DNA from 4 places in the Spongiibacter sp. IMCC21906 genome. Region 1 is predicted to be linked to each of the others. Evidence: riboswitches for the same ligand, from Rfam matches in the RefSeq annotation. Region 1 holds a riboswitch; each other region holds the start of a gene.

What was found. Region 1 has a riboswitch for cobalamin ahead of IMCC21906_RS06150 (TonB-dependent receptor domain-containing protein). Riboswitches for the same ligand answer to the same signal wherever they lie in the genome.
Region 2: another riboswitch for cobalamin. It lies ahead of IMCC21906_RS00310 (TonB-dependent receptor); the one in region 1 lies ahead of IMCC21906_RS06150 (TonB-dependent receptor domain-containing protein).
Region 3: another riboswitch for cobalamin. It lies ahead of IMCC21906_RS06685 (cobyrinate a,c-diamide synthase); the one in region 1 lies ahead of IMCC21906_RS06150 (TonB-dependent receptor domain-containing protein).
Region 4: another riboswitch for cobalamin. It lies ahead of IMCC21906_RS03230 (cobalt-precorrin-5B (C(1))-methyltransferase); the one in region 1 lies ahead of IMCC21906_RS06150 (TonB-dependent receptor domain-containing protein).

Annotation. Positions count from the first base shown of each region.
Region 1 is NZ_CP011477.1:1,340,386-1,347,887, reverse strand. It holds gene IMCC21906_RS06165 (MFS transporter) at 1-454, opposite strand, end outside; gene IMCC21906_RS06160 (YajQ family cyclic di-GMP-binding protein) at 531-1,013, opposite strand; gene IMCC21906_RS06155 (2-dehydropantoate 2-reductase) at 1,177-2,127, shown strand; cobalamin riboswitch at 2,183-2,357, shown strand; gene IMCC21906_RS06150 (TonB-dependent receptor domain-containing protein) at 2,448-4,319, shown strand; gene cobO (cob(I)yrinic acid a,c-diamide adenosyltransferase) at 4,391-4,996, shown strand; gene IMCC21906_RS06140 (cobalamin-binding protein) at 4,996-5,868, shown strand; gene IMCC21906_RS06135 (iron ABC transporter permease) at 5,855-6,856, shown strand; gene IMCC21906_RS06130 (ABC transporter ATP-binding protein) at 6,853-7,502, shown strand, end outside.
Region 2 is NZ_CP011477.1:64,941-72,442, reverse strand. It holds gene IMCC21906_RS00330 (cobaltochelatase subunit CobN) at 1-2,520, shown strand, start outside; gene IMCC21906_RS00325 (MotA/TolQ/ExbB proton channel family protein) at 2,542-2,997, shown strand; gene IMCC21906_RS00320 (DUF2149 domain-containing protein) at 2,990-3,295, shown strand; cobalamin riboswitch at 3,394-3,575, shown strand; gene IMCC21906_RS00310 (TonB-dependent receptor) at 3,698-5,746, shown strand; gene IMCC21906_RS00305 (PaaI family thioesterase) at 6,843-7,262, opposite strand; gene IMCC21906_RS00300 (VOC family protein) at 7,456-7,502, shown strand, end outside.
Region 3 is NZ_CP011477.1:1,455,364-1,462,865, reverse strand. It holds gene IMCC21906_RS06700 (mechanosensitive ion channel family protein) at 1-687, shown strand, start outside; gene IMCC21906_RS06695 (YdiY family protein) at 748-1,470, shown strand; gene IMCC21906_RS06690 (Mpo1-like protein) at 1,647-1,967, shown strand; cobalamin riboswitch at 2,003-2,165, shown strand; gene IMCC21906_RS06685 (cobyrinate a,c-diamide synthase) at 2,406-3,683, shown strand; gene IMCC21906_RS06680 (adenosylcobinamide amidohydrolase) at 3,699-4,346, shown strand; gene IMCC21906_RS06675 (transporter substrate-binding domain-containing protein) at 4,392-5,459, opposite strand; gene gtfA (sucrose phosphorylase) at 5,707-7,149, shown strand; gene IMCC21906_RS06665 (hypothetical protein) at 7,229-7,502, shown strand, end outside.
Region 4 is NZ_CP011477.1:708,259-715,760, forward strand. It holds gene IMCC21906_RS03225 (malic enzyme-like NAD(P)-binding protein) at 71-1,318, shown strand; cobalamin riboswitch at 1,433-1,658, shown strand; gene IMCC21906_RS03230 (cobalt-precorrin-5B (C(1))-methyltransferase) at 1,876-2,991, shown strand; gene IMCC21906_RS03235 (ABC transporter ATP-binding protein) at 3,013-3,945, shown strand; gene IMCC21906_RS03240 (ABC transporter permease) at 3,942-4,718, shown strand; gene IMCC21906_RS03245 (precorrin-8X methylmutase) at 4,769-5,404, shown strand; gene IMCC21906_RS03250 (precorrin-2 C(20)-methyltransferase) at 5,406-6,143, shown strand; gene cobJ (precorrin-3B C(17)-methyltransferase) at 6,140-6,925, shown strand; gene IMCC21906_RS03260 (cobalt-precorrin-6A reductase) at 6,880-7,502, opposite strand, start outside.

The DNA.
Region 1 (7,502 bases):
AGCGAGCATCGGCTGACTCAATCCGAAAGGCATCAATCACCACGTCCTGGGTCGCGGCAGAAAAGCCCAGCAATACCGCCGCAATGGCCATCATTTGCAAGTGCTGACGCGGGTCGGTAAGGGCCATCAAACAAATAGCGGCAATCACACCTAACTGAGCCAGTAGCAACCAGCTTCGCCGTCGGCCCATCAACGCGCTAAGTAAAGGCAAGGGCAGTTTATCGACTAAAGGGGCCCAGACAAATTTGAAGGAAAATCCCAGCGCCGCCCAGCTGAAATAGGTCACATCCGCCTTGCTGACACCGGCTTCTCGCAACCAGAGTGATAAGCTGGAAAAAATCAGCAGCAATGGCACACCCGCAGAAAAACCAAGAAGCACCATGATCCAAACGGGCTTCTGCCGCCACCAGACCAGTTCGACCGTTTCCTTGACACCATCGCGGTGATGGCTCACGGTTTCATCACCGTTAAGCGACAAACGTTGGTCGGGGTTATCGCAAGGGGCATTGAGTTGTTCCCGCTGGCGATAGTCAATCTCTAAAGTTTGTGAATTGCAGCGGCTGATCCAAGGACTGCTCTTTTAGCAATGCCATGACCTGCTGCAAATCATCCCGTTTTTTGCCCGTCACTCGCACCTGCTCGCCTTGAATCTGGCTCTGCACTTTCAGCTTGCTGTCTTTAATAATTTTGACAATTTTGCGACACAAATCAGATTCCAAACCGTTCTTGATGGTCACCCCTGCTTTCACCTGCTTACCAGCCGTTTCCGGGTCACCCACGGTCATCGCTTTAGGGTCGATGTTGTTTTTTATCAGGCTGCTGCGCAGCATGTCTTCCATTTGCGTGATTTGAAATTCAGCTTCAGCAAAAATTGTCGCGTTAAGGCCGTCTCGCTCAAAACTGGCATCCACACCTTTAAAATCAAAGCGGGTGTCAATAATTCGGCTGGCCTGATCAAGGGCATTGGTAAACGTGTGCAAATCGACTTCAGAAACAATATCAAAAGAGGGCATGGCTAAATAACTCGTCAAGATTGTCGGGGCCAGTTTAGCACTGCCCGGCCAGATGTTTCGAGATAGACCTGACAACAGACACAAAGATTCCCTTGTCAATATTGGCAAGCAGCACCTTACTGGCCTACAGTGCCGTCATTCATCGCTTATCAAGACGAACTACATGCAGGAAAAAATCCATTGGCATATTTTAGGCGCAGGGGCCATCGGCAGCCTTTGGGCCTGCTATGCCTATCAAAATGCTGTTCCCGCCACCCTTATCCTCCGCAGTGACAGCCGCCTGCAGGCCTACCGCCAGGCGGGTGGCATTATGGCCAAGCTGGGTGCCCTTGCCCTGCAGCTCCCCGTCCCGGTGACTAGTCCTAGCTTAATAACAAAACCTATTGAGCACATATTAATCACCACCAAGGCACAACAAACACTGGCGGCCATAACTGCGATTGAACACCAGCTGGCAGAAAAAGCCGTGATTGTGTTACTGCAAAATGGTCTGGGCATTGCCGAAATGCTCAGCCAGCGCTACCCCCAGGCAACGCTACTACAAGCCTCCACAACAGAGGGGGCTTATCGGCAGTCGCTGTTTTCACTGGTGCATGCCGGACGAGGAAACACCCAGCTCGGGCAATCCAAAACCTTGCTGGCAGAAACCCAGCAAACGCCACTCGATCACGATGAATTGGCTAACATTGCAAGGTCTCTAAGCCTTGGCCCTTTAGGCATGACCGTAAGCGACAATATCGACGACGTGCTATGGCAAAAACTGGCAGTCAATTGTGCGATTAACCCCCTCACCGTCAAATACCGCTGCCGCAACGGCGAGCTCTTAGACAACCCGGTGGCCTTGGCCGAACTGGAAGCCGTTGTCGCGGAGATAGCCCAGTTTGACGCCAGCCCCGAATACCCCGATTTGTTAGCCACCGTCCGTCACGTTGCCGCCAACACCGCCCTTAACCGTTCCTCCATGCTGCAAGATATTGAAGCGGGACGCCCTACCGAAATTGCGTTTATCAGCGGCTATCTTTGCCAGCTCGCCGAGCAACATCGCATTCCAGTGCCGATGAATCGGCAATTACTAGACGAGATTAAACGCCTTTCAGCCGCTAATCAGCACTAAACGCCACCAGCTTGCCGCAGCCGCCCAGTTTGACAAAAACCCAGCGCAGCCTTAGAGTGCGCGCCAAGTAACAGGTGCCCTGCGTCGCGTATTTAGTGACAAAGAGTTAAACGGGAAGTCTGGTGCGCGACCGCTTTTTAAGTGAACGCAATGCCAACGCTGCCCCCGCAACGGTAAGCACATTTACATTTTGTGCAAGCCCGGAACCGGCCTCTACTGATTCACCCGATGAAGCGGAGGGCTCCATCAGCGGTCGTATACTTGTATATAACCCCTACCCCTCCCTCATTGCTTCCTTTTATAGCTTTGAGGTTTACACCATGAACAAAACCCTTCTTGCTGCTGTTGGCGGTATTTTTACTTTTGCCACGTCACCGCTTATTACAGCTAATGAGTCCCATATAGAAACCACCGTCGTTACCGCGACCCGCACCGAGCAATCGGTGGCAGATATTCTGGCCCCGGTTACGGTCTTCGAGCGCGCTGATATCGAACGCATTCAACCCAATGACCTGCAAGAATTACTGTCCCGCGCCGTTGGCGTCAGCTTTGTGCGCAACGGTGGCCGCGGTGCCAGCACCAGCCTCTTTTTGCGAGGCAACCAAAGCAACCACACTCTAGTGATGATCGATGGCGTGCGTATCGGCTCGGCCACCAATGGCGCACCGGCACTCACCAATCTGCCGCCGGAATTGATCGAGCGCGTTGAAATTGTGCGCGGCTCGCGCTCCAGCCTTTACGGCTCAGAGGCCATCGGCGGTGTTATCAATATCATCACCCGCAAATACCACGACACCGACGGCCTGCAGCCTATGCTGCAACTCACTGCTGGCACCCAAGGCACAACAAAGGCATTGGCGGCCATCAGCGGGGGCAACGAGCAAACCCAAGTCAATATTAGCGTGCTGCGCGAAGAAACCGACGGCGTAGATAACACCGCTAGCAAAGCTGGAGTCGCCGGCGACGACGACGCCTTTGAACAAACCGCCGTCAACGCGAGCTTCAGTCACAAAATTAATGACAAGGCAGAGCTATTTGCCTTCTATCAAAATAGCCAAACCGAAAGCGACTACGACAATAACTGCCGCGCCGGCGGCGTGACGTATACCTGTTCACCCTACACCGATGGCGAAGTCAGCATTGCCAATATTCGCGGTGAGTTTCAGCCCCTCGAAAACTGGTTACTCACCCTTTCTGTTGGCGAATCCAAAGACGAATCCACCATCGACTATCACTATGTCGATCCGGCCGCCGTGGGTGTTAGTGGCGATACCTTTGACACCACCCGGCGTGTTTACAGTATCCAAAATGATTGGTCGATTGGCGAACATCACGTCGTTACCGTCGGCTTTGAACGCTTCCTCGACCAGGTTGAAAGCAACCTCAGTTATGGCGAGCAAAGCCGTGGCAACAAAGCCTACTTTGCGCAGTGGCAGGCAGATTTCGGTCCGGTTGATCTAACCATCGGCGGCCGCAATGACGACAACGAACAGTTTGGTACTAACGATACCGGCAACGCCTCGATCGGATTTGATATTACCGAGTCACTGAAAGTCGTCGCCTCCTACGGCGAAGGCTTTAACGCACCGACCTTCAACGATTTGTACTACCCCTTTTACGGCGTGCCTACACTCGAACCAGAAACCTCTGAGAACACCGAGTTAGAATTGCGCGGCAACCACAGCTGGGGTAACTGGAGCGTGGCTCGTTTTGAAAACGACGTAGACAAGCTCATTCAATACAATCCCGCCACCTTTGGCCCCGATCAAATCGAAGGTGCAGAAATAAAAGGCTGGGAAATAAGTGTCGCGACAGAAATTATGGACTGGCGCATCGACGCTAACGCCAGCTTGCTCGACGCCACCGACGCCAAAACCGGCTTAGATCTACGTCGCCGTGCCGACAAGCAAGCCAACCTTGACGTCAGCCGCGAATGGCAGCACTGGGGCGTAAGCGGCAGCCTGCGTTTAGTCAGCAGCCGCTATGAAGACACCGCCAACACCGACGAACTCAGCGGTTACGGCTTAGTCGACGGCACCGTGTTTTACCGTGTAAACGAAGAAATAAAACTGCAATTGGCGCTGAAAAACATCTTCGACAAAGAATACGTCAGTGCACGCAGTTTTAGCTTTGGTGACTACCTGTCAATTGGCCGCGAGGCGATGTTCACCATCACTTACACACCAAAATAAAGGTATCATTCACCGCTCAAACACTCTGCGCTGTAAAACGGCGCAGTTTGACTCAGCAATCAGGAGCCTCCATGACGCTTAATGACGAAGAAAAGCACCAAAAGCGAATGCAGATTAAAAAAGCCATGATCGACGAAAAAGTCGCCAAGGCCACTGAAGAACGCGGTGTGTTAATCGTATTAAGCGGCCCCGGCAAAGGTAAATCCAGCTCCGGCTTTGGCACTATTATTCGCGCCATCGGTCACGGCTATAAAGCCGCGATTGTGCAATTTATCAAAGGCACTTGGGACTGCGGCGAACGCAATTTTATTCAGCAGCGCTGCCCAGAAGTTCCTTTTATCGTCATGGGTTCTGGCTTTACCTGGGAAACCCAAAACAAAGAACAAGACCGCGAAGCGGCTCAGCAAGCCTGGCAGCAAACCAAAGTCTTACTACAAGATGAATCCATCCATCTCGTTCTGCTGGACGAACTGACCTATATTTTAAAATACGGCTATATCGATGCCGAAGAAGTATACGAAGCACTGCGCAATCGTCCCCGTGAACAAAGTGTGATTATCACCGGTCGCGGCGCACCCGTCCCCCTCAAAGAATTGGCCGACACCGTGTCGATGATCGACGACAAAAAGCACGCATTCCGCAGCGGCATCAAAGCCCGCAAAGGCGTGGAATGGTAATGCGAACTTGTCTGAGCTTAGCGCTCATCTTTATTGCCTGCATAAGCCGGGCCGAGGTCTGCGTAGAAGATGACAAACAGCGCCAGCTTTGCTTAGCACAACCCGCCCAACGCATTATCGCCCTGTCACCCGGCGCCACCGAACTGCTCTACAGCGCCGGTGCAGGAGATCAGCTTATTGCCGCCGTGAGCTTCAGTGACTACCCCGAAGCCGCCAAAACACTGCCCCGAGTGGGCAGCTACGACCGCTTCGACCTGGAAGCCATCCTCGCCATGCAACCCGACCTGCTTATCGGCTGGGTCAGTGGCAACCCCAGTGAACAACTCGCCCAACTGGAAAAACTGGGCATTCCCATTTACTACAGCGAGCTACGTCATTTTGATGATGTGAGTTCAACAATACGTCGACTGGGTAAACTGGCAGGCACCGACCAACAGAGCGAGCAGGCCGCCACAGACTTTAGCGACGGCATCGCCAAGCTTCGCCAGCGTTATCGCAATGCCGACAAAGTCCGGGTCTTTCAGCAAATTTGGGTCAATCCCTTAATGACTGTCAACAATCAACATATGATTAGCGAAGCCACGCGGCTCTGCGGCGGCGACAATATTTTTGGCGAATTAAGCGGACTCACTACCCGCATCGATCAAGAAGCCGTACTCGCCAGAAATCCAGAAGCGATTGTCGCGGGTGGCATGGGCGAAGAAAACCCCGGCTGGCTAGACGACTGGCGACGCTTTGACGGACTCACTGCCGTGCGTCGCAACAACCTGTTTTTTGTCCCCCCGTCGACACTGCAGCGCCCTACCCCTCGCTTGCTAGACGGTGCCAAGCTGCTCTGCCAGCATTTGGAGACTGCCCGTGAGCGGCGCTAAGCCTGCCTTCACCAGTTCTCATTTTAAAATAATGGCGCTGGCTACGCTGGTGCTAAGCGCTCTGCTCGCGCTTGCCATTGCGGTTTCTCTCGGCAGCGTATCCGTCTCCAGTGCCGACTTGTGGCAGGTACTGCAGGGTGGTGGCTCCCCCCTACAACAAACTTTAATTATGGAGCTGCGGCTACCCAGAGCTGCGGCAGCTTTCGCCACAGGTGGGCTGTTAGCCGTGGCCGGGGCGTTGATGCAAGTCTTGCTGCGCAATCCCTTGGCCGACCCCTATGTGCTGGGCTTATCTGGCGGCGCGGCGGTGGGCGCGTTAATGGCCATGCTGATGGGCTTGGGAGCGACGGCTGTTTCCGGCTCCGCCTTTGCCGGGGCGGTGCTATCGGCAACGCTGGTGTTTGGGCTTGCCCACGGCACCGGCAGCTGGACGCCCACCCGGTTACTGCTCACGGGTGTGGTCGTCGCCTCTGGCTGGGGCGCGGTGATTACCTTTATGCTGGCAGTTGGCCCCACCGAGCAACTCCCCGGCATGTTGTATTGGTTAATGGGCGACTTGGCCTATGCCCGTTCACCTTGGCCAGCATTGATCACCTTAATTGTCGTCAGCCTTTTTTTACTGCCCCTGGGTCGCAGCCTCAACGTGCTGGCTCGGGGCTCGCTGCAAGCCGCCGCGTTGGGTGTGCCGGTTCGGCAACTGGAATGGACGGTATATATCGGCGCCAGTTTACTCACCGCCTTTGCGGTTACCACGGCCGGTAGCATTGGCTTTGTCGGGCTAATCATTCCTCACATGCTGCGCCTGGTATTGGGCAATGACCAGCGCATTATTCTGCCCGCCTCAGCCCTTGCCGGTGGCACCCTGCTCACCTTGGCAGACACCCTCGCCCGAACCATTATTGCCCCTCAACAGCTACCCGCTGGTGTCATTACCGCTATGATCGGCGTGCCTAGCTTTTTGATCTTGCTATACCGGAGCCGGGGATGAGCGTGTTATCAACCGAGCAACTCGTGGTAGATATTCCCGGCAAAGCCGATGGCACCCCCTTGAATATCACCATCCGCCCCGGCGAAGTGTGGGGAGTACTCGGCCCCAATGGGGCAGGCAAAACCACGTTACTGCATACCCTTGCCGGACTGCGAGCACCACGACATGGTCGAGTCTTATTAGAGGGCAAAGCTCTAAGTCACTGGCGCCGTAAAGCCTTGGCGCAAAAGCTAGCAGTGATTTTTCAAGAACGACAGGACGGCTTTCCCGGCACCGTACTGGAAACAGCAATGATCGGCCGTCATCCCTTTTTATCCCACTGGGAGTTGGATACCGCCGACGATGTGGCTATCGCCAAAAAAGCCCTCGCCGCCATGGAGCTAGAGCACATGAGTCACCGCTTGGTGAATACCCTTTCGGGGGGCGAACGCCAACGCTTGACCATTGCCACTGCGCTGATTCAAACCCCACAAATTTTATTGGCCGACGAACCCAGTAATCACCTTGATCTAAAGCATCAAGTGCATATTATGCAGCTAATTCGCGAGCAGGCTCACTCGGGCTGCGGCGTGTTGCTGTGCCTGCACGATTTAAACATCGCCGCCCGTTGCTGCGATAAACTGCTATTACTGTATCCCAATGGCGA
Region 2 (7,502 bases), 1.3 Mb from region 1:
GGCAAGGTGATGGTCTGGCAGGGCAGGCAGCTGATTCCGGGTGTGCAATTTGGCAATGTGTTTTTAGGGCCGCAGCCGCCTCGGGGGTGGGAGATTAATGAAGAGCTGCTTCATGCCAATATGTCATTTCCGCCCCCTCATCAATATTTAGGCTTTTATCACTATCTGCAAGATGTGTTTAGCGCCGACGCCATGGTGCATGTGGGGCGACATTCTACCTATGAGTTTTTACCCAAGCGCAGCACCGGGCTTGGCGAGGCCGATTATCCCAGCATTATCGCCGGGGATATTCCCGGCATCTATCCCTATATTGTCGATGGTGTCGGTGAAGGTATTCAGGCCAAGCGCCGAGGTTTGGCGGTAATGGTGGATCACCTGACACCGCCCTTGGCGATCACTGAGCTCTATGACGATTTATTGCAGTTGCGACAGTTGATTGAAAGTGCTGAGGCCGCGACAGATTCCCAAACCCGCAGCCGCGCTGTGCAGCGACTCAGAGAAACCATCGACGAGCTTGAGCTGCGAGATGAATTGATCGCCAGTATGGATGAAGAGCTGCAAGTTCGGGGCGTAGGTTTTGATGATATTGATGAAGAATTTTTGCTCCACGAAGTGGGGCATTATCTGACCAATATTCAAGAGGACTTTATGCCGCTGGGGTTGCATGTGTTTGGTCAGAATTGGACGGAAGCTGCCTTGGATACCATGGTGAACTCCATGATTGATGGCAATAAGAATGCGCCATCTGATTTATGGCGGCAGCAATTAAAGGCCTCTCCCAAGGCCGAGATGGATGCTTTGCTAAATGGCTTAAACGGTGGCTTTGTCGCGCCGGGTAAAGGCAATGATCCTATTCGTACCCCAGCGGCGCTGCCCACCGGTCGCAATTTTTATGCTTTGGACGGCAGTTTGCTGCCTACCCAGTTAGCCTTTACGACGGGTGAGACGTTGGCTAATAAAGTGTTGTCTGGTGAGTCGGGGGTTGCTGCCCATACCGAGGATATTGCCGGTAATAAACAAGGTGTGATTCTTTGGGCCTCTGACGCCGTGAGAGATGAAGGCGCGATGATTGCCTTTGGTATGAAGCTGCTTGGGGTGAAGCCAATTTGGAATAGCCGCGGCATTATAAAAGGTTTACAGCGACTGCCATTAAGCGCCAGTCAGCCCAAACGGTTTGATGTGGTTTTTACCACATCGGGCTTATTCCGAGACCTTTACGGCGAGCATATGTTGTTGCTAGACAAGGCCAGTCTGTTGGCATTGGATGCCAGCCGGGACCGGATAATCAAGCAGTTTCCTGCCTTAACCACCGCGCTACGGGCGGCCTTGAAACCCTTGGGGGAATGGCAACAGGGCGGCAATGAGCCGCTGGATAAAAATCAGGTGGCAAATAACTGGGTGAATCAGGCGCGAAAAATATTAGCAGAGCAAGGTGATATTGATGCCGAGACCTTGGGTCGTCAGGCCAGTGTGCGGGTGTTTGGCATTGCTCCCGGTTCTTATGGTGCCGGTATTAATCGCTTGGTAGAGCGCTCCGGGGCGTGGAAAGATCGCAGCGAACTGGCCGAGGTATTCAGCAAACGTATGGGTCACGCTTACGGGGTTGGTCTTGATGGTCAGGCCGCTCCAGCGCTGTTTCGCCAGCAGCTGGCGGGTATTTCCCAAACCTATTTGGGGCGAGCCAGTAATCTCTATGGCTTGGTCGATAACAACGATGCCTTTGATTATTTAGGGGGCTTTAATCTTGCTGTAGAAACCGTGCGGGGCAAGGCGCCGGCCAGTGCAGTGATCAATCATGCCGACGGCAATGACTTGCGCATTGATGCGCTGCATACCGCGATATTGTCAGAATTGCGGGGGCGGTTTTTTAACCCGCAGTGGATTAAGCCGCTGATGAATGAAGGCTATTCAGGCGCCCGTACCATGGGCAGTGAATTTATTGAGTATCTTTGGGGCTGGCAGGTGACCAGCCCGGAGATTATTAATGACTGGGTATGGCAAGAAGTGAAAGCGGTCTACGTTGACGACAAGCTTGATCTGGGCCTGGATGACTTTTTAAGCGATGGCCATAACCGCTATGTGCAAAGCAATATTCTGGCGGTGATGTTGGTAGCTGTCGACAAGGGGTTTTGGCAGGCTGATGAGGCGACGGTTAAACAACTGGCGGAGGCGTTTGCCGATAATATTATCGAGCACGGTAATCCCGGCAGTGGTCATACTCATGCCAATCATCCCATGTATAACTTAGTAAAAACTCAGTTATCGGCAGAGAAGGCCGCCGCCTTGGAAAAGCTGCTGGCAGAGAGTCGTCGTCAGCAAAGCATCGCCGACAAACCGGTTCCAAGCCATATTCAGGAGGTGCAAGTCGATGCTAACACATCGCCGCCGCCCTCAGAATCTTCTACACATGCTTCGTCAGAGACGGCTTCTGATGACACTCAGTGGTATTGGCTGTGGATCTTGGCGGCAGGCTTGTTGTTAATTGCGATGGGTGCTGTGCGTGGCCGTAGCCACAACTAAATTTGATTGGGGGTTGTTACGATGTTTTCAGGCATTTCGCTGGGGCTTATGCATCAAATCACGTCGCTGCTGTTGCAACCGGTGGTGTGGGCGCTGCTGTTTTTTGTTGCCTTGGCCTTGTACGAAGTGGGCATCAGTCTGGGCGAACGCTGGGGCGGGATTGCGCGCCTGAGCCGCCGTGGCGGTGAACATGCCTTGCTTCAGGCCGGTAAGCGTCGTATTGAACGCGCAGATTTTATCACCCGGCTGGCCCCCATGCTGGGGCTGATGGGCACCTTGATTCCCCTCGGCCCCGGTTTGGCGGCACTGGGTGAAGGTGAGTTGCGGGTGTTAACCACGGCAATGACGGTGGCTTTTGATACCACGGTGATTGGCTTGTTGGCGGGGATGATTGGTTTTGTACTGGGGCGCTTGCGGCGTCGCTGGTATGACCAAGCTTTGTCAGAGCTGCAGTATAAAGGTCATAGCAATGGATAAGTGGCGGCGCAGTGCCTTTTTAGATACCGATGAAGACCCCCTCGGCCCTATGGCCAATCTGGTCGATATTATTCTGGTGTTTGCCTGTGGGCTTATTGCCGCGCTGGTTTCCTTTAGCCCCGATTTGCAAAAGCATTTCTCAACCGAAAAAACACCGCAGAATGTTTCCTTGGGTAAAGAGTTGAGTGAGGCACCAGAATCACTGCAACGTCATGTTGACGATGGCTCGGGCTATGAAGCGCTGGGCAAAGTGTATCGCGACCCTAAAACCGGAAAGTTGGTGTTAATAGGGGAGTAATCACCACGTCGTTAAGCCACATTTTTTAGTGTTTTTTTCAGCAAGATTGTCTGAAAAATCACCTTAATATTATCGCGGATACGCAAACCGTATCTGCATTGTTTCAACGCTGATCAGGTGCCTGATCGCCACGCTGCCAAACGTGGCTGGATCAGGGTAAACGGGAAGTTCGGTGCGCTGTGGCTTGATGGCTGCTGCAAGTAATACCGACGCTGCCCCCGCAACGGTGAAGGGATTGTGGTCCCTAAGCCCGAAACCGGCCTGAGCAGTATTTTCTTGGATGAAGCGGAGGGCTTCTTGCAACGATCTCGTCACTTTCCCAGTGGCGTCATTGTGCTGTGCCTTCTTTTTGCAACCTTGCCGCGCCAGCTTCCTTGGCTCCGGCGACACTGGGATAAAACGATGGAAAACAATACTGCTCAATCGCGCTATTGCCGCCTTGGGATAAGAATCAATATCGCCGTCTTGCTGGCCACGATCGGCATCTCTATGGCACATGCTGAAAGTCATCGCAGCGATAAATCGCTAGAAGAAATGACGGTGTTTGGTCGCGCCACCGATCTGGTGGGTATTGCTGGCTCGGCCAGCGAAGGCTCGGTGGGCGGCGCAGATTTATTGGTTAGACCCATGTTAAAAGTAGCCGAATTGCTGGAAGCCATGCCCGGTATGGTTGCCGTACAGCATTCAGGAAGTGGCAAAGCCAATCAATATTTTCTGCGGGGATTTAACCTGGACCATGGTACCGATTACACCGTGAGTGTGGATGCTGTGCCGTGGAATCTGCGCTCCCATGGTCACGGTCAAGGATATCTTGATGTTAATGGCCTGATCCCGGAAACCGTCAAGCAGGTGAATTACCGTAAGGGACCTTACTACGCTGCCTTGGGAGATTTCTCTTTGGCGGGTTCATCATCGATTGAAACCATTGATCGGTTAGAGCACAGCTTTATCTCGGCGGAACTAGGTGAATACGGTTGGGCACGGCTTGCTGCAGGGCACAGCCTTTCGGTGGGCGCTGGCGAGCTGAGTGTGATTGGCGAGTCTAAAACCTACGATGGGCCTTGGGAGCAGGAAGAGGTCTTGGAGCATGTTTCACTGTGGAGTAAATACCTTATTGATACCCGCTTTGGGCAGGCTGAATTCACGCTGTCTGTTTACGATGCTAAATGGCAACCCACCGAGCAAATTCCCGAGCGGGCCATTGGCTCGGCGGTTTGTGAGGATGAATATTGCGCGCTGGACGATAGTGCGAAAGGACAAACAAGCCGCTGGATTTTGGGTTCAAAGCTGCATGGTGATGATTGGCAGGCCGGATTTTACGCTCAGTATTATGATTGGAAGATGGAGTCCAATCCCACCTACGATTTTCAGATTCAGCAGTTTGATAAGCGCCAGACGTTGGGTGGCTACGCCAATAAAATGATTGTAGACGGTCATCATATTAAGTTGACGGTGGGTGGTGATTTTCGTTACGACGATATTTCACCGGTTGGCTTAAACCAGCATAACAAGGGACAGTTTGTAGCGGAAATCAGCAGTAACGATATTAAGGAAAGCGCCATCGGCAGCTATGTAGATTTAGCGTGGCATGCCAATGAGCAGTTGCGGGTATTGATCGGTCTTCGTGGTGATTATTACTATTTTGATGCGACGGCAAATAATAGCGGTGCCTTTGATGGTGAAGAGCGTGACTCCCAGATTTCACCAAAATTGGGTTTGGCCTACGCCGCTAATGAATGGCTGGAATGGTATGGAAACTGGGGAAAAGGCTTTCATTCTAACGATGCTAGAGGAGTGGTAAACAAGGCTGATAGGGTACCCGGTTTGTCTGAAGGAACGGGGCATGAGTTTGGTGGCCGAGCCAATATTGGTGATGTACAGCTTACCGCCAGTTATTGGTGGTTAGATCAGGACAGTGAGCTAATTTTTGTTGGTGATTCCAATTCAGTGGAACCCAAGGGGGGATCTGAGCGGGATGGTTATGAGTTAACGTTATTCTGGCAGCCCTTTGACGGTGTGGGTATCGACGCGGTGTATGCCCATAGCGATGCTCGTTATAATAATAGCGCCGAGGGGAAATACGTCGAGAACGCCATTGAAGAAGCCGCCCAGCTTGGTATTTCAGTGACCCGTGCCGCGTGGGAAGTCAGTGCCAGACTTCGTTATTTAGGTGCCTATGCACTCACCGCAGACAATGGCCATCGCTCCAAACCCTTAACCACCGTCAATATTCGCGGTGCCTATCATTGGCAGAAAATCACCCTGTACGCCGAAATGATTAATCTGCTGGATAACGATGGTAAAGATATCAGCTATTACTACCCGGCTTATGTCGAAGGGCTGGATGCGGGCAGCAGCTCAGATGATGTGGATTGTGCCGCGGTGGACTGCACCATGAGTCGCGCAACAGAACCCAGAACGTTACGGGTAGGTATGCGTTATAACTTTTAATATTGCGTTCTAAGCAGGGGCATTGTTAATACCTACCTTTGTGCGCTGGATCCCGGCTCGCTGCGCGTCCGGGATGACGAGCGTTTAATAAAGGGGAATAGAGCAGGCGGAGGGGGCTCGCTACGTGTCCGGGACAACACTCCACACCACACCATCGTCATACCAGCCCCCGGCTCGAAGGCCGGGGCAGGCTTTGAGCCGGTATCCAGAAGACCTCGGCGTAAGAATTCACTTCGATGTAGTGGCTTGTATCGTAGCTGGATCCCGGCTCGCTATCGCGTCCGGGATGACAATACACCACACCACGCTATCGTCATACCGGCCTCCGAGCCGGTATCCAGAAGACCTCGGCGTAAGAATTCACTTCGATGTAGTGGCTTGTGCCGTAGCTGGATCCCGGCTCGCTATCGCGTCCGGGATGACGAGGTTTCAGGTAGTTTAGTCATGCTAGTCTCGGGCTCGTAGGCCTGGGTACGTTTTAGCTTGAATCTCACGAGTGTAATGTATTGGTGGTCTAGCCAAAAAGACTGAGTCATACCGGCCCCGAGCCGGTATCCAGAATGCCTCGGTGTAAGAATTCACTTCGATGTGGCGGCTTGTGCCGTAGCTGGATCCCGGTTCGCTGCGCGTCCGGGATGACGGGACAACAACCACGTTATCGTCATACCGGCCCTCGAGCCGGTATCCAGAAAGCCTCGGTGTAAAATTCACTCCGATGTAGTGGCTTGTGCCGTAGCTGGATCCCGGCTCGCTGCGCGTCCGGGATGACAGGGCAACACACCACGCTATCGTCATACCGGCCCCCGAGCCGGTATCCATAAGACCTCTGTGTAAGAATCCACTTCGATGTAGCGGCTTGTACCGTAGCTGGATCCCGGCTCGCTATCGCGTCCGGGATGACGAACGTTTAATAAAGGGGAATAGAGCAGGCGGAGGGGCTCGCTGCGCGTCTGGGGTGACAGGAGAACACACCATGCTATTGTCATGCAGGCCCCCGGCTCGAAGGCCGGGGCAGGCTTTGAGCCGGTATCCAGAAGGTCTCGGTATTTTGTAATAGCAACAATAGCAATGTTGTAAGCTGCCGGGTGTGTAGGCGTTATTCTGCGGTTGTCATTTGATAAATATTAAAGGTGCCGCTGCCGGTGGCTACCAGTTTGCCATCTTCATCGAGGAGCTGGGCCTCGCTAAAGGCGACCCGCTTGCCGCGTTTGATTAATTGGCTTTCGGCGAAGATCTTGCCTGCCCGGGCGGGGGCAATAAAGCTCACTTTGATATCCAAGGTAAACAGCGATTCGGCTTCGCTCAGGCTGTTAACCACCACTTCGCCTAAGGCGGCGTCGAGCATGGCGCTAAGAAATCCACCCATAATACTGCCGGAAGGGTTCAGGAATTGCGGGGTGCCGGTAAAGACCATTTTGACTTGGTTTTCTTCGTGTAGTCGTTCAAGACGCTGAACGCCTAAGGTGTCGTAGCATGAGGCAAAGTTGTTATCGTCTGGGCGGTTTGAGGTGGCCATAGGTGTTATTTTCTCTGAATGCCGAGGCTGTCTGCAGCTTGATAAAAATCCTTGTCTGATTATAGCTTTCCAGCAAGGTAAATGGCTAACATGGATCAATCAAATTGCTTGGGGCAGTTTTGTACTGGCCTGTTTGTGCTGGCAAGGGTGGAGACTGCGGAGCCGCTACGCTGCAACAGAGCCGAGGTTAAAAATGAAAGTTAAGCGCATTACGTCCAATACCGCGACGGCCGAGCTGGG
Region 3 (7,502 bases), 110 kb from region 1:
ACCCTGAATAATCGCGGCTTTGACCCAACCCTCACTAACTTCATGAGCAAGCTCACCTTTACCTTGCTGCTGGCAGTAACGATTATTCCGGCACTAGCTCATGTAGGAGTGCAAACCGCTTCCGTTATTGCCGCGTTAGGCGCAGCCGGTTTAGCCATTGGTTTAGCACTGCAGGGGTCGTTATCCAATTTTGCCGCTGGGGTACTGCTTATCGCATTTCGTCCCTGCCGAGTTGGCGACTGGATAGAGGGCGGCGGTTGTTCCGGTACCGTAGAAAGCATTAGCTTATTCTCTACCACCTTACTCACCGGCGATTACAAACGCATTATGATCCCCAATGCAAAAATGATGTCTGGCGCAATTACCAATTACAGCGTCATGCCCCGCCGCCGTATCGATCTCGTCGTCAGCATTTCTTACAGCGCCGATATGCAAAAAGCAAAAGACATACTCCAACGCTTGGTCGATGCCGACACACGCATCATGAAAGACCCAGCCCCCACCATTAAAGTGAATGAAATGGCCCAGTCCTCCATTGACTTAATTTGTCGCCCCTGGGTTGCCACCGGTGACTACTGGCCCACGCGCTGGCAGCTTGTGGAAGACATCAAAAACAGCTTTGATGCCGAAGGTATAGAAATCCCCTTCCCGCAAATGGACGTACATTTTCACAAATCCGACGGCTAAGCATCTGCCGCAAATCCAATTTATACGCATTACATTCACCCAAGACTTAAAGGGGAAAACATGAAGAAGCATATGGCAGCGGCAATCGCAGTGTTTGCATCCGCGAATGCACTGGCCCAGGAGCCGCCAAAACTATGGAAAGGTGACGTACAGTTTGGCTACAACCAGACCGAGGGCAACACCGATGAAAAAAGCGTGCTAGGTAGAATCAACGCCAAACGCCAACGCGGTAGTTGGACCTACGACATAACAGCAAACGGTCAAAACAACGAAAGCGATGGCACCCGCTCCGCCGAAGCCTATTTTTTATCTAACCGTCTTGCCTATGACTTCAGCCAGTTTAACTACACCTTTCTTTACGGCGGCGTAGACAAAGACCTGTTTAGTGGTTATCGCTATCAGGCCACCGTGTCAGCCGGTTATGGCCGCAGAATTTTCAAAACCACCCAATTCACATGGGACGCAGAAGTCGGTCCCGGTGTACGAGTGAGCGAATTTGAAGCACCGAGTGACGAAGGCGACGGGCAAATTAGCGAAGCTATTCTGCGCTTATCCACCGAACTCGTATATTCCTTGTCTGAAACCGCTAGCCTGAGTCAGCTACTCACGGTAGAAAGCGGTGACCAAAACACCGTAAGTAAATCAACCACCTCACTAAAAACAAAAATCGTTGGCGGCTTTGGTCTCAGTATCAGTTATATATTGGAATACAACGAAACCGTTCCCCAAGAAACAGTACATCTGGATCGTCAAACAGCCGTTACCCTGGTTTATAGTTTCTAAGCTTTGAGCACAGTGATGTAGCAAAGGCGCTTAAGGGCGCCTTTGCTGTTCATAAGCACTAATTCAGTCACGTCACTCAATTAGCCTGTAAAACCACAAGCCAACATCTTGCAAGCTAGCCAGCCCCGGGTATATATAGTCGTCATGTGTTATATCTGCTCGTTAATGGAGGCAGTATGAATAACGATAATAATCAAATGACCTTTAACAGCTTTGCCGAGTTTTATCCCTATTATTTAGCTGAACATCAAAACCTTGTTTGTCGACGACTGCATCTTATCGGCAGTTGTTTGGTAATAGTCGTACTCTTAACAGCCATATTCAGCGGCGCTTGGTTACTGCTAATGCTACTACCGCTTATTGGCTACGGCTTTGCCTGGGTAGGACATTTCTTTTTTGAAAAAAACCGCCCTGCCACCTTTAGTCATCCGCTTTACAGCTTTATAGGCGACTGGGTAATGGCAAAAGATTTACTCACCGGTCGGCTACCACTATAAATCGTCCTTCTTGCCAAAGCCTTAAGATTTCGTTTACAGTCCGGGCCGTAACAGGTTTTGTCCACCCACGGTGGCAAATTAAACGGGAAACCGGTGCGCACTCAGCAAGGCCGGTACTGCCCCCGCAACGGTAAGTGAACCAGTGTTTAACACACCGCTTCACAAGTCCGAATACCTGCCTGCTACAGCCGATGGCGTTGCGGTGGGCAACAGGCCGGGCAGAGTGCATACCGCAATCTATCCCGCCCTTCCTTTTCGCTTTTTTGTGAGCTTTTCAGCAGATTTTGGCTGCGTTTGTTCCTGCGCCTCCAACCTGCTCACTATCAACGTCGCAACACAATATGTATGCGTCAATGTAACGTCACCGCAAGCAAACACACATTTTTAATGCAGGCAGCATAGCTGTCAGCACATTTTTATTAACAACGAGGACAGCTCATGACCGGCAGTGCATTAATCGTCGCGGCACCCGGCAGCGGCCACGGTAAAACCTTGGTAACTGCCGGCTTGGCAAAGGCCTTATTAGACTCGGGCAAAACGGTTCGTATATTTAAGATGGGGCCCGATTACTTAGACCCTGCTTTTTTGGAGCATGCCACAGGTCTACAAGTGCGACAGCTGGACTACTGGATGCAAAGCCGGGAAGAAATTCAACGCGAGCTAGCCCGAGGAGCGAGAGAAGTCGACCATATCCTCATTGAAGGCGTAATGGGCTTATTCGACGGTGAACACTCGGTAGCCAAATTGGCCAAAGACTTTGCACTGCCGGTATTAATGGTCGCCGACGCCTCTGCCCAAGCACAAACCTTTGGTGCGCTTATTTACGGCCTAAGCCTATACGACGAAGACGTAGATGTTGTCGCAGTGCTGGCCAATAAAGTGGGCAGCCCTCGCCATGCGAGTATGCTTGAAGAAAGCATTCGTCCCCCTACTCGCTGGATCACCGCCATTCATCGCGATCCGGCACTGGCAGTACACGAACGTCACCTAGGTATTGATGGCGGCAAAGACACGGGCGGCCCCGCCGCTGCAGCGATGGCAGAAAAGCTCGCACCGGCACTGGAAAAACTGCCGTGGAAAACATTAGACCTGTTACTGGAGTCAGTAAAACCAGACCTCGAACAACGTCTAAAAGGTAAGCGCATTGCCATTGCCAGAGACCCAGCCTTAAATTTTTTATACCACGCCAACATCGATTTTCTGCAACGGCAGGGCGCGGAAGTTAGCTTCTTTTCAATTTTAAATGATAGCCAAATTCCAGACTGCGACGCGCTGTATCTACCCGGCGGCTACCCCGAGTTACATGCAAAAATCTTGAGCGATAACACAAGTATGCGTGAATCAGTCGCCGCTCACATTCACGATGGCAAAATCTGTGTTGCCGAATGTGGTGGCATGCTCTACCTGCAACAATCTCTGCAACACGACGAACAAGAATTTGAGATGCTCGGGGTGTTCAATGAACAAGCCGTCGTTCAACCGCGCTTAGCCGCACTGGGTTATCAGCATCTTCCCGGCACGTCGTTACGGGGCCACACCTTCCATTACGCCAAGCTGGAAAATGACCAGCAGGAAGAACGCAGCGAGTTTGCCGATGGCCGGGTGGGTGAAGGCATTTTCCGTTACCGCAACACCGTGGCATCCTTTGTTCACTGGTATTTCTCATCCGACCCGGACACCATTTGTGCTTGGTTTAATGGCTGCAATAACAACTGATGCCGATGAATATCAATGAATGACCAAGACTGGCACTGGACACCGGCGGATCAGCACTTCGCTCTGCATTGGCAGGGCACTCGCCGGTGCCTCAGCTCCGCCGCATTAAATGGTGGCGTATGCGAGGCAAACCGACTATTAAATCTTAAGGTAAGCGGCGCAGATAGCCAGCAACCACCCGAGCAAACACTGCAACAATACGCTGACAGTCAAGGCTGGACAGCTACAACTGTAGGCATGATGACGGCAGCGTCGATGGATTCATTGCGCTGGGCGGAGACGACCATTGAAGGCGAACGACTCGCTATTTACCTGACCAGCGGTTTAAGTAACGCCCGTTGCGCCGGCGACCCTGCAGATTGGCAGAATCCTGTCACACTGCCACCAGGCACAATTAACATTGTCTGTATTAGCAATATGCAGCTTTCCGTTGCCAGCATGACCGAGATCATCACCCTGCTCACAGAAGCAAAAGCCCATGTCTTACACAAAGCCAATATTCGCAGCCCAGTATCAGGGGAACTGGCAACAGGAACAGGCACAGACAGCATTGCGGTCATTGGTGGCAGCGGTAAACCACAGCGCTGGTTTGGCAAACACACTTTGGCTGGGCAACGCTGCGCCGAGCTACTCATCCAATGTTTAACGGACAGTATCGTTTAACGGACAGTATCCACCGGCGCTGACCACATCACGTTAAAAGCCTGCTTATTGCTGTCCTAAGTATCGCTGCAAAGTCATCTGCCAACTGGCAGCCTGGGTCTCCGCTAACAAACTTTGATTCAGCGCCTCACGCTGAGGGAAGTCTTCTCGCAGACCCAGTGCATATTCTTGCTGGCTTCCGGCAAACTCAATCACTTCCAGCTGCGCATCGCCATCTTTCAATAAATACCGCAGCACGGCTTCGTCATACACCAGTGCATCTGCAGTGCCATTACGCAAGGCCTCCAAACCTTCTTCCGCTGTCGTCACCTCTATCGATTTAATGCCCCGCAAGGTTAACGCCTGCTGAGCCGTAGACCCCGCAACCACTAATGTCTTAACCCGATTTAAATCCTGCAACCCCGTCACTGCTGTAGTCATGGAGTTCACCGTGACTGATGACGCAATCGCGGCGGTAAAGCTGGAAATAGTAATAACCGACACAAACATCCAAATGGTGGCCAACAAACGTCCTGCCTTGGTAACAGGGGCTTTATCGCCATAGCCAACAGTAGTCATGGTGACCGCAGACCACCAAAAACCATTGCCTATTCCTTGCGACAAGCTTCCGCCAAACTGCTCGGGATTGCGCTTATGCTCCACCAACCAAAGCAAACCGCCTACTGCAAAAAGCAACACCGCCAATATCCCCACCGCACTCAAAAACGCCGGTGATACCAGTTGCGCCAAGAGAGCCCACCAGCCGCTGCTTTCCACTGAGGTGGCAATGCCAAGACCGGTGGTGAAAAAAGGATGACTAAAATCCATCACCGCTTCTCGTTCAGAGGTCATCGACAAGGCCCCCACCGCCACGTCGACCTCGCCAGCGGCCAGGGCGTCAATTTGAGATTGGGCGCTATCCAGCTCTACCCACTCAGTTTGCCAGCCCTGTTGCAGGGCAATGCTTTCCCACAGTTCAACACTCAAGCCGCTCCAGCCAGTTGCGCTCTTCACAACAAAGGGTGCAACTGCTTTCACCCCGACTTTAAGTACCCCACTCTCTTCGTCCTGCGCTGAGGCCAGCATTGGAAAAAGACAGATCACCAAAAATAGAGATTGCCAAAGCCGCTTCATAATTCCCCCATAAAACTATTTATCAATAACGCCTTTTTAGCTTAGCACTCATTTGAGCACGTAGCCGCCAGCGCAAAACCGTATACGTCAGTATGGCGCAATCAGCGCTAATTCTCTTGGCACTGCAGAGCAATTCCTGATGATCGCAGCTATTCAGCGAAAATTTAAAGCATCCAGCCCTGCACGGTATTTGCATGGCTTTAGTCATCTACCTATTTTTAAATGACGCTGCCGGGGAGAAAAGCGAATGGGATTACGAAATGCGGTGCAGTTAATCTGCTACCCGAACAGACTGGGAAACAATCTGGAAGACCTCAATACCGTCATTGAAAAACACCTTAGCGATGCTATCGGCGGCGTGCATATCCTGCCGTTTTTTCCCTCTAATGCCGACGGTGGGTTCTCGCCACTTAGCCATAAAGAAGTCGACCCCGCATTTGGCGATTGGGACGACATAGAGCGCATTTCCAGCAAATACGACCTCTGTTGTGACCTGACGGTTAACCATATTTCTGACGAATCCCTTGAGTTCAAAGATTTCATCCAAAATGGCTATGCTTCTGAGTATGCCGAGCTATTTGTTCATGTCGACAAATATGGCGAGATCACCCCCGACGACTTGGCCAAGATCCATATTCGTAAAGAAAAAGAACCCTTCCGAGAAGTGGAATTTGCCAATGGTCAAAAGGGTCGAGTGTGGTGCACCTTTACGGAGCATCAGGTTGATTTGAACTGGGAGTCCCCCCTCACCCATCAATTAATGGAAAACTATATTGGTTTTCTCAGCCAGCGAGGGGTAAAGCTGTTTCGCCTGGACGCCTTTGGCTACACCACTAAAATCATCGGCACCAGCTGCTTTCTGGTTGAGCCAGACGTGTACCGCAACCTGGACTGGATAAATGGGGTGGCCCATCTCCACGGTGCCGAATGCTTACCCGAAGTGCACGACCACAGCAGTTATCAATACGCCATTAGCCGCCGCAATATGCATCCCTATGGTTTCGCCCTGCCACCGCTGCTGCTGTACTCGCTGCTGGACAACAACAGCGTCTACCTTAAAAACTGGCTGCGCATGTGTCCCCGCAATATGGTGACGGTGCTGGACACCCACGACGGCATTTGCATTCCCGATGTTGAAGGCGTGTTACCCGACGATAAAATTCGCGCCCTGATCGACAATATCTCTGCCCGCAGTGCCGACCCTATTCTACGGCGCTCTGCGGCCAATATTCACAGTGTTGGCGCCATCTATCAGCTAACCTGCACCTTCTATGACGCCCTGATGCAAAACGACGATGCTTACATCGCCGCCAGAGCCATACAGTTTTTTTGCCCTGGCATTCCGCAGGTGTACTACGTCGGCCTATTGGCGGGCTGCAACGACAATGACTTGATGGAAGAAACCGGCGAGCTTAGAGACATTAACCGCCACTACTACAGCCTGGATGAAGTTGACGAAGCCATCCAGCAACCCGTGGTACAACGGCTGCTAACGCTGATGCGCTTTCGCACCCAGCACCCCGCCTTTGACGGTCACTTTGAATTAAATTACTCCAATAAATCCAGTGTCAGCATGGCTTGGCGTCACGGCGAGCACTATTGCCGTCTGTTTGTGGATCTCAACTTTAAAACCGCCAACGTCGAATACCTTGATCCGGACGATTTTTCTGAAAAGCATTTTCAATGCTAAAGCAACGCAGGAAATAACCCTAACAGGCGCATTTTGTTATTATCTCGTCTCCACTACGATGCAAACCAAGAGATCAACAATGCGCCTTGTTTTAGCCACCCTCGTCAGCTGCCTCGTCCTGACGCTCACCGCCTGCTCAGGGAAACCCAGCACCGGCGAAATGAAAACGCAATTTTGGGCGAGCCTTCAAAAAGACGGCATGGAAGAACTCTTCAGCCTATCCGATTTTGAAAAACTGAATGGCTACCAAAAAAGTGACCGGGTTTATATCGCAGACCTGCGCTACACACTGACCTTTAAAAAAGGCCTGGATGAGTGGACAGAAGAATTAAAGACCACCAGCAAAGACCAGC
Region 4 (7,502 bases), 630 kb from region 1:
ATTGGTCCCCGTTCATTTATTTAAGCCGCCTTCCCCTTAGGGGAAGTGGCGCAATAACTGGGAATTGAGCATGTCCAAAGATGTAAAACAAGCGGCTCTGGATTATCACGCATTGCCTACACCGGGCAAAATTGCAATCTCCATTACCAAACCCGCTGAAACTCAGCGCGATTTATCACTGGCTTACAGCCCCGGTGTTGCGGAACCTGTGCGGGAAATTGCCAGAGATCCGGTCAATGTTTACAAGTACACCAGCAAAGGCAATCTGGTGGCGGTCATCTCTAATGGCACGGCCATTCTTGGTTTGGGTGATCTGGGCCCGCTGGCCAGTAAGCCGGTGATGGAAGGGAAGGCTCTGCTTTTTAAGCGTTTTGCCGACATCGATTCGATTGATATCGAAGTTGATGCTGAAGACAGCGATGCATTTGTCGATACGGTGAAACGTATTGCCGGCACCTTTGGTGGTATTAATCTGGAAGATATCAAAGCCCCTGAATGCTTTGAAATTGAACGGGTTTTAATTGAGCAGTGCAATATCCCCGTGTTTCATGACGATCAGCACGGCACGGCCATTGTTACCGCTGCAGGCATGATCAATGCGCTTGAGATTCAAGGCAAAAACATTGAGACCGCAAAAATTGTTTGCTTAGGTGCTGGCTCTGCGGCTATCGCCTGTATGCGCCTGTTAGTTTCTTTGGGTGCAAGCTACGACAATATTTATATGATCGATCGTCGCGGGGTGATTTACCCTGGCCGCGAAGGTCTTAATAAATACAAAAAAGAATTTCAAAACGATACGGGTGCGCGCACTTTGAGCGATGCTATTAACGGCGCCGATGTCTTTGTTGGCTTGTCTGGCGCCAATCTTCTCAGCGAAGAGATGCTGCGTACAATGGCGCCCAAGCCTATTGTTTTTGCCTGCTCCAACCCTGATCCCGAGATCGAACCCGAGCTGGCACTGTCGATACGGGATGACTTGATTGTCGCTACCGGTCGTTCGGACTACCCTAACCAGGTGAACAATGTATTGGGCTTTCCGTTTATTTTTCGGGGTGCGCTAGATGTTCGCGCCACCGCGATTAATGAAGAAATGAAAGTGGCTGCGGTGCACGCTATTCGTGAGCTGGCAAAAGAAGCGGTTCCTCAAGTGGTGATCGATGCCTGCGGAGTAGAGAGCCTGAGCTTTGGTCCAGACTACATCATTCCCAAGCCGGTGGACCGCCGTTTGCTGGGTGTGGTCTCGGCAGCTGTCGCCCAGGCGGCAGTTGATAGCGGCGTGGCCATGCTGCCGTACCCTTCCCACTACCCACTAAGTTAAGCGCATTGCTTGATAACCTGGCTCAATATTCCTATTGGGTCAGGTTAATGTGTCTTCTCCCTCGATTCTAAATCGCCTCTATTTGTCGTTTGACCTGCTATTGTCGCCCTGTTAATGTTGCGGCCTCTTTCAGGTGTCCTGCTTGTGGTTCTTCGCAGTGGGATTAAACGGGAAGTTGGTGAGCGGCTGTTATGCAGCGCAAATCCAACGCTGCCCCCGCAACGGTAAGTGAGTGCAGGGTGATCTCATGCCACTGTATCTTCGGATATGGGAAGGTGATCACCTCGGGTTTTTTGCCCACTCATAAGCCCGGAGACCGGCCTGATATTAAGCCGAGCGTTGCGGTGGGCGACGACAGGCCGGTTGGATTCTTCACTGGTGCTTGTTCCGCTTCGTCCGCCGCCTGTTATCCCTGTTTACCGCACGCCTGTATTTAGTTTCGCCAAAGCGCGAGCTAACAGGGAGTTGTACATCGTGTGTAAACAGTATTCTCTTAACTTGGTTTATCCCACGTTTCACTTTTCGCCGCTGTCTTTTTGTTAGGGTTGCTGGCGAATATGTCTGCCCCCAGCTTGCGCCCAGAAACAACAGAAAATAATGGCACACTACGAACGGGTTTAACCACTGGCGCCTGCGCAACGGCGGCGTCGTTGGCGGCTGCACGCTTGCTGCTTCAAGGCCAGCATACCGAGGCCGCGCGAATTCGCCTGCCCAGAGGTGAGTTTAGAGAGTTACTTATCGCTGACTTGCAGTTAACGGCTAATGCCGCACTGGCTGCGGTAATTAAAGATGCCGGTGACGATCCCGATGCGACGCATGGCGCCCGGCTGTGGGTAAAACTCCAGCTAAAAGCGGAACCCGGCGTGGCGTTCTTGGCTGGCCAAGGGGTGGGAACGGTCACCCGTAAAGGATTGGTATTGCCGGTAGGCGAGCCCGCGATAAACCCGGTGCCTCGACAGATGATAGTGGCGCATTTGCAGCAACAGGCGATGGACGCCGATTACCAAGGCGGATTTTTGGTGACGGTGGGTATCGACAACGGCGAGCGTATTGCGCTGCGAACCATGAATGGTCGCCTGGGCATCGTCGGTGGTTTGTCGGTGTTGGGGACCACGGGCATTGTTCGTCCTTTTTCCTGTTCGGCCTATATCGCCTCAATCCACCAGTCCATCGATGTTGCTAACGCAAATAAGCTGCAAAGAATTGCGGCTTGTACGGGCGGCACGAGCGAGGCTTACGCTCAGCAAAGATTTAATTTATGTGATGCCGCTATTGTGGAAATGGGCGACCTGTTTGGTGCCGTGCTCAAGTATCTGCGCCGTCACCCTGTACCCGCGCTTATCCTGGCGGCGGGCTTTGGCAAACTCACTAAATTCGCCGCCGGACATCTGGATACCCACAGCCGCCGGTGCGCGATTGATTTTCCGTGGCTGGCGGAGCAGGCCATGTTGCTGAACGGTGACGAGGTTCTCCGAGAACAAATTCTGCAATCCAATACCAGTTTGCAAGCCCTGAATTATTGCCAGCAACAGGGTGTGCCGTTGGCAGAGCATATCGCCTTGAAGGCTGTCCAGGTGGCGCGTCGCTATCTTCCCCAGTCTATTGCCTTAGAGGTGTGTGCTGTCGATCGGCAAGGCAAATTGCTTGCCTATGTCGGTGAGGCATGTCAGTGACCAATCATGTTTGGAGAAATAATGCATAGCGCGGCGATTGAAATCCAGCAGCTTTATAAGCGCTACGGTGATGGCGAGCCGGTGATCTCGGGTATTGATCTACGTATTCCCCAGGGGGCGTTTTTTGGTTTGTTGGGCCGAAACGGCGCAGGCAAAAGTACCTTGATCGGCTTGATAAGTGGCCTGCTCAATATGCAGCAGGGCAAAATTTTTGTGCAGGGCTTTGATAATCAGCGTCAGGCTATGCGAGCCAGACGCTGTGTTGGTGTGGTGCCCCAAGAGGTCAATTTTAATAGCTTTGAGCCGGTCCGGGAAATTATTGAAAGCCAGGCAATGTATTACGGATTGTCGCTGAAAAAATCACGCCAACGCAGCGCTGAATTGCTCGACAAGGTTGGACTCAGTCATCGCGCTGACAAAAAAGCATGGGGTTTATCCGGGGGCATGAAGCGTCGATTGATGCTCGCCAGGGCGCTGGTGCATCAACCCCAAGTGTTAATTCTGGACGAGCCCAGCGCGGGCTTAGATGTGGAAGCCAAGCAACAAACCTGGGCATTACTTAAAGATTTGAATCGTGACGGCACCACCATTTTGCTAACCACGCATTACCTGGAAGAAGCAGAATCGCTGTGTCGGGATATCGCCATTATTGACGAGGGAAAAATCATCGCCAGAGATGCGCCGCAACAATTGTTATCAGGCCTGCAATCTCGAAAGTTAACGCTCAATTTACACCGCGAAATTGCCGGGCCTCCGGTGTTGAACTATGGCCAGTTGTTGGCATGGCGAGCAATGGAGCTGGAAGTAGATTGGCCTTTGAAACTACCGCTAGCGCCGCTGTTTGAAAAGCTATCCGAGCAGGGGGTGGAGGTAGCCAGTGTGCAAGATGGTGGTAAGCGTTTGGAGTCTCGGTTTTTAGAGTTGTTGGCCGCAGATCAGCAGGTGGCGAAATGAGTATGGCAAGTGTGTATTGGTATGCATATCAAGGTCTTTTAATAAAACAGCTTAGGCGCTTTCTGCGGAGCTGGGTGCAAAGCCTGCTGCCGTCGCTGGTGACGGCGGGATTGTTCTTGCTGATATTCGGGCATTTGATGGGCAAGGACTTGCCCGCCAGAGACGGCGTCGCCTATGTCGAATTTTTAATGCCGGGGTTGATCATGTTTGCAGTGATTAGTAATGCCTACAGTAATTGCACCTTGGCTTTTTATGGCGCGCGCTTGCAGCGACATATCGAAGAAATGCTCATTGCTCCCATGCCAGCTTGGATCATTGTGGCAGGCTTTGTCAGTGCGGGGGTAATACGCGGTTTACTTGCCGGCAGTTTAGTGGCGCTAATGGCAATGCCCTTTACCTCTTTACAGCTACATCATGCAGGGTTTGCTGTCGGGGTGGCAGTCATGAGTGCGCTGTTATTTTCATTGGCCGGGGTGATCAACGGCGTCTACGCCCGCAGTTTTGATGATACCTCGTTGATTAGTACCTTCATCCTCACACCCTTAATTTATTTGGGCGGCGTTTTTTATCCGGTGGAATCCTTAGCTGCTCCCTGGGCAGATATTTCTATGATCAATCCCATGCTCTACGTTGTGGATGGTTTTCGTTATGGCTTATTAGGGATTCCGGGTCATGGCGGCACGATCACCTTTGTCGTGCTGACATTATTAACGCTGCTAATGGCAGGACTCGCTTGGTTTTTAATAGATCGTGGTGTGCGAATTAAATCGTAGTGGCCCGAAGTTTTTGCTTGGGGTTTTAAGGAATTTATGGAGAAGGAATATTGAAAGAGCGACATGATTATATTCGTAATGGGCAAGAAATCTATAAGGCCTCATTCGCCACCATTCGCAAAGAGGCTGAGCTAAGCCGCTTTCCGCCGGATATGGAAAGCTGTGCGGTACGGATAATTCACGCATCAGGCATGATTGATATTGCAGAGGATATCGATTTTTCTGACAGTGCTGGCAGCTTGGCCAGAATGGCGCTGGCCGCAGGAACCCCGATATTTTGTGATAGCGAAATGCTGGCCCACGGTATTACCCGAGCGAGATTGCCAGCAGAGAATCCAGTGCTCTGCACCTTGCGGGACCCTCGGGTACCTGCGATGGCAGCGGCGATAAATAACACCCGCAGTGCCGCTGCATTGGGTTTGTGGCATGAGCAGTTAGAAGGCGCCATCGTGGCGATAGGCAATGCCCCTACGGCACTTTTTCATTTGTTAAATCTGATTGCCAAGGGCGGTCCAAAACCCGCTGTGGTGCTGGGTTTTCCAGTGGGTTTTATCGGTGCGGCAGAAAGTAAGTTGGCGCTGTCACAAACAGAAAATTTACCTTTTATTACTGTTCACGGTCGCCGTGGCGGCAGTGCAATGGCGGCTGCGGCTATTAACGCCTTGGCAACAGAGCGAGAAATTTAATATGGAAATTAAACAGCGTGGACATCTCTACGGTATTGGCGTTGGTCCCGGAGATCCTGAGCTGCTTACCTTAAAAGCTGTCAGGTTAATTGGTGAGTCTCCGGTGGTGGCCTACTTTTGCAAACGTGGCAGCTTGGGACGAGCAAGAAACAACTGTGCTGCACACCTATCAATTCAGCATAAAGAACTGCCGTTAGTGTACCCGCTTACCACCGAGCTATCTCATCACAGTCAAGAGTACCGTGACCGCATAGAACAATTTTTTGATGAGGCGGCAGAGATGGTGGCCGTTGAATTAGATGCCGGTAGAAATGTGGCGCTGCTGAATGAAGGTGATGCTTTTTTCTACGGCTCGTTTATGCATGTGTTTCTGCGCTTAAAAGAGCGTTTTGATATTACCGTGGTTCCCGGTGTGAACTCGGTGATGGCCTGTGGTGCGCTGCTGCCCCAGCCTTTGGTGATGCGCGACGACGTGCTTACCGTTATCCCCGGTACCCTGGACGACAGCGCGATGGAAGCGGCGATGGCGGCCAGCAAGGCAACGGTGATAATGAAGGTGGGTAGTAATTTGGCGCGGATCTGCAACGCTGCCAAAAAGCTTGGTGTGGATGATCGGGCGTGGTATGTGGAAAAGGCGAGTTTACCCGACCAAAAAGTGCAGCGTTTATCCGAGGTGGGGGTGACAAAAGCACCTTACTTTTCAATGGTGCTTATTCCCGGTGTAGGAGAGCGGGTATGACTGGCGCCGTGTGGGTCGTAGGAACCGGTCCTGCGGGGGCGGCGTGGCTGAGTCCCGAGACCCGAGAAATTTTAGCGCAGGCGACGGACTTGGTGGGTTATGGCCCTTATATCAACCGAGTGGCCGAATCACATCACTGCTGTCATATTTCGGATAACCGTCAAGAATTAGCAAGAGCAGAAGTGGCGCTGGATATGGCTGAGTCTGGTCGTCAGGTTGCTGTGGTGTCTGGCGGTGACCCCGGTATTTTTGCAATGGCGGCGGCGGTATGCGAATGCATTGCCTCGGCACCCGAGGGGCGTTGGCAGAATGTTGAGTTGGCTGTGTTTCCTGGTATTTCCGCTTTGCAGGCCGCAGCGGCCCGAATCGGTGCGCCACTCGGACACGACTTCTGTGTTATATCGCTATCGGACGTGCTTAAGCCTTGGTCAGTTATTTTTAATCGCCTGCGCCTTGCCGCACAGGCGGATTTTGCCATGGTCTTTTATAACCCCCGATCCTCTCAGCGATCGTGGCAGCTTGGTGAAGCGCTTAATTTGCTGGCTCAAGAACAAGCGCCAGACACGCCAGTGGTGTTTGCCCGGGCTATCGGTCGCGAGGATGAAAAGTTGCATTTTACAAGTTTGGCAGAGGCTGACCCCAGTCTAGTGGATATGAGCACCTTGGTGTTGGTGGGCAATTCTCAGAGCCGATATTTTAACCACGGGGGTCGGCAGTGGATGTATAGCCCCAGAGATTACCCCGCTGATTTACGTTCTAAACAAACGATGACATCCCGGTAGTGAAAATACTCGATGTCGGCTGGGGGTATTTCTGGACGATTAACGATAATCACCGGCAAGCCCAACTCTCGAGCGGCGGTGAATTTTGCTTCGGCCGCCTTACCACCAGAATTTTTACAGACCAAAATATGAATGTTTTCTGCACGAAGCAGCTGGCGTTCATCGGCTAACAGGAAGGGGCCGCGCTGAGTGAGTAAGGTCCAGCTGTCAAAATTAGGTGGAGGTTGCGGAGGATCGACACAACGCACAATTAAATGTCGTTCGCTAATGTCTTCAAAATGCTGCAGAGAGCGGCCGCCGGTAGCCAACAACACCCGGTCGCCAGCCTTGCTGTGTTGTTTAAGTAGCATTGCAGCATGGGGTAAATCCTGGGCGGCAAGCCAATTGTCACCGTTAATTGCAGCCCAAGGCTGGCGGCTTAAACGCACTAGCGGGAGTTGATTTTTACTGCAGGCGGCAACGGCATTGGCGGACATTTGCGCGGCAAAGGGATGAGTGGCATCTACCACGACATCGACTTTATGTTGTTTGAGATAGTTGCAAAGACCGTCGACGCCGCCAAAGCCGCCTCGGCGGG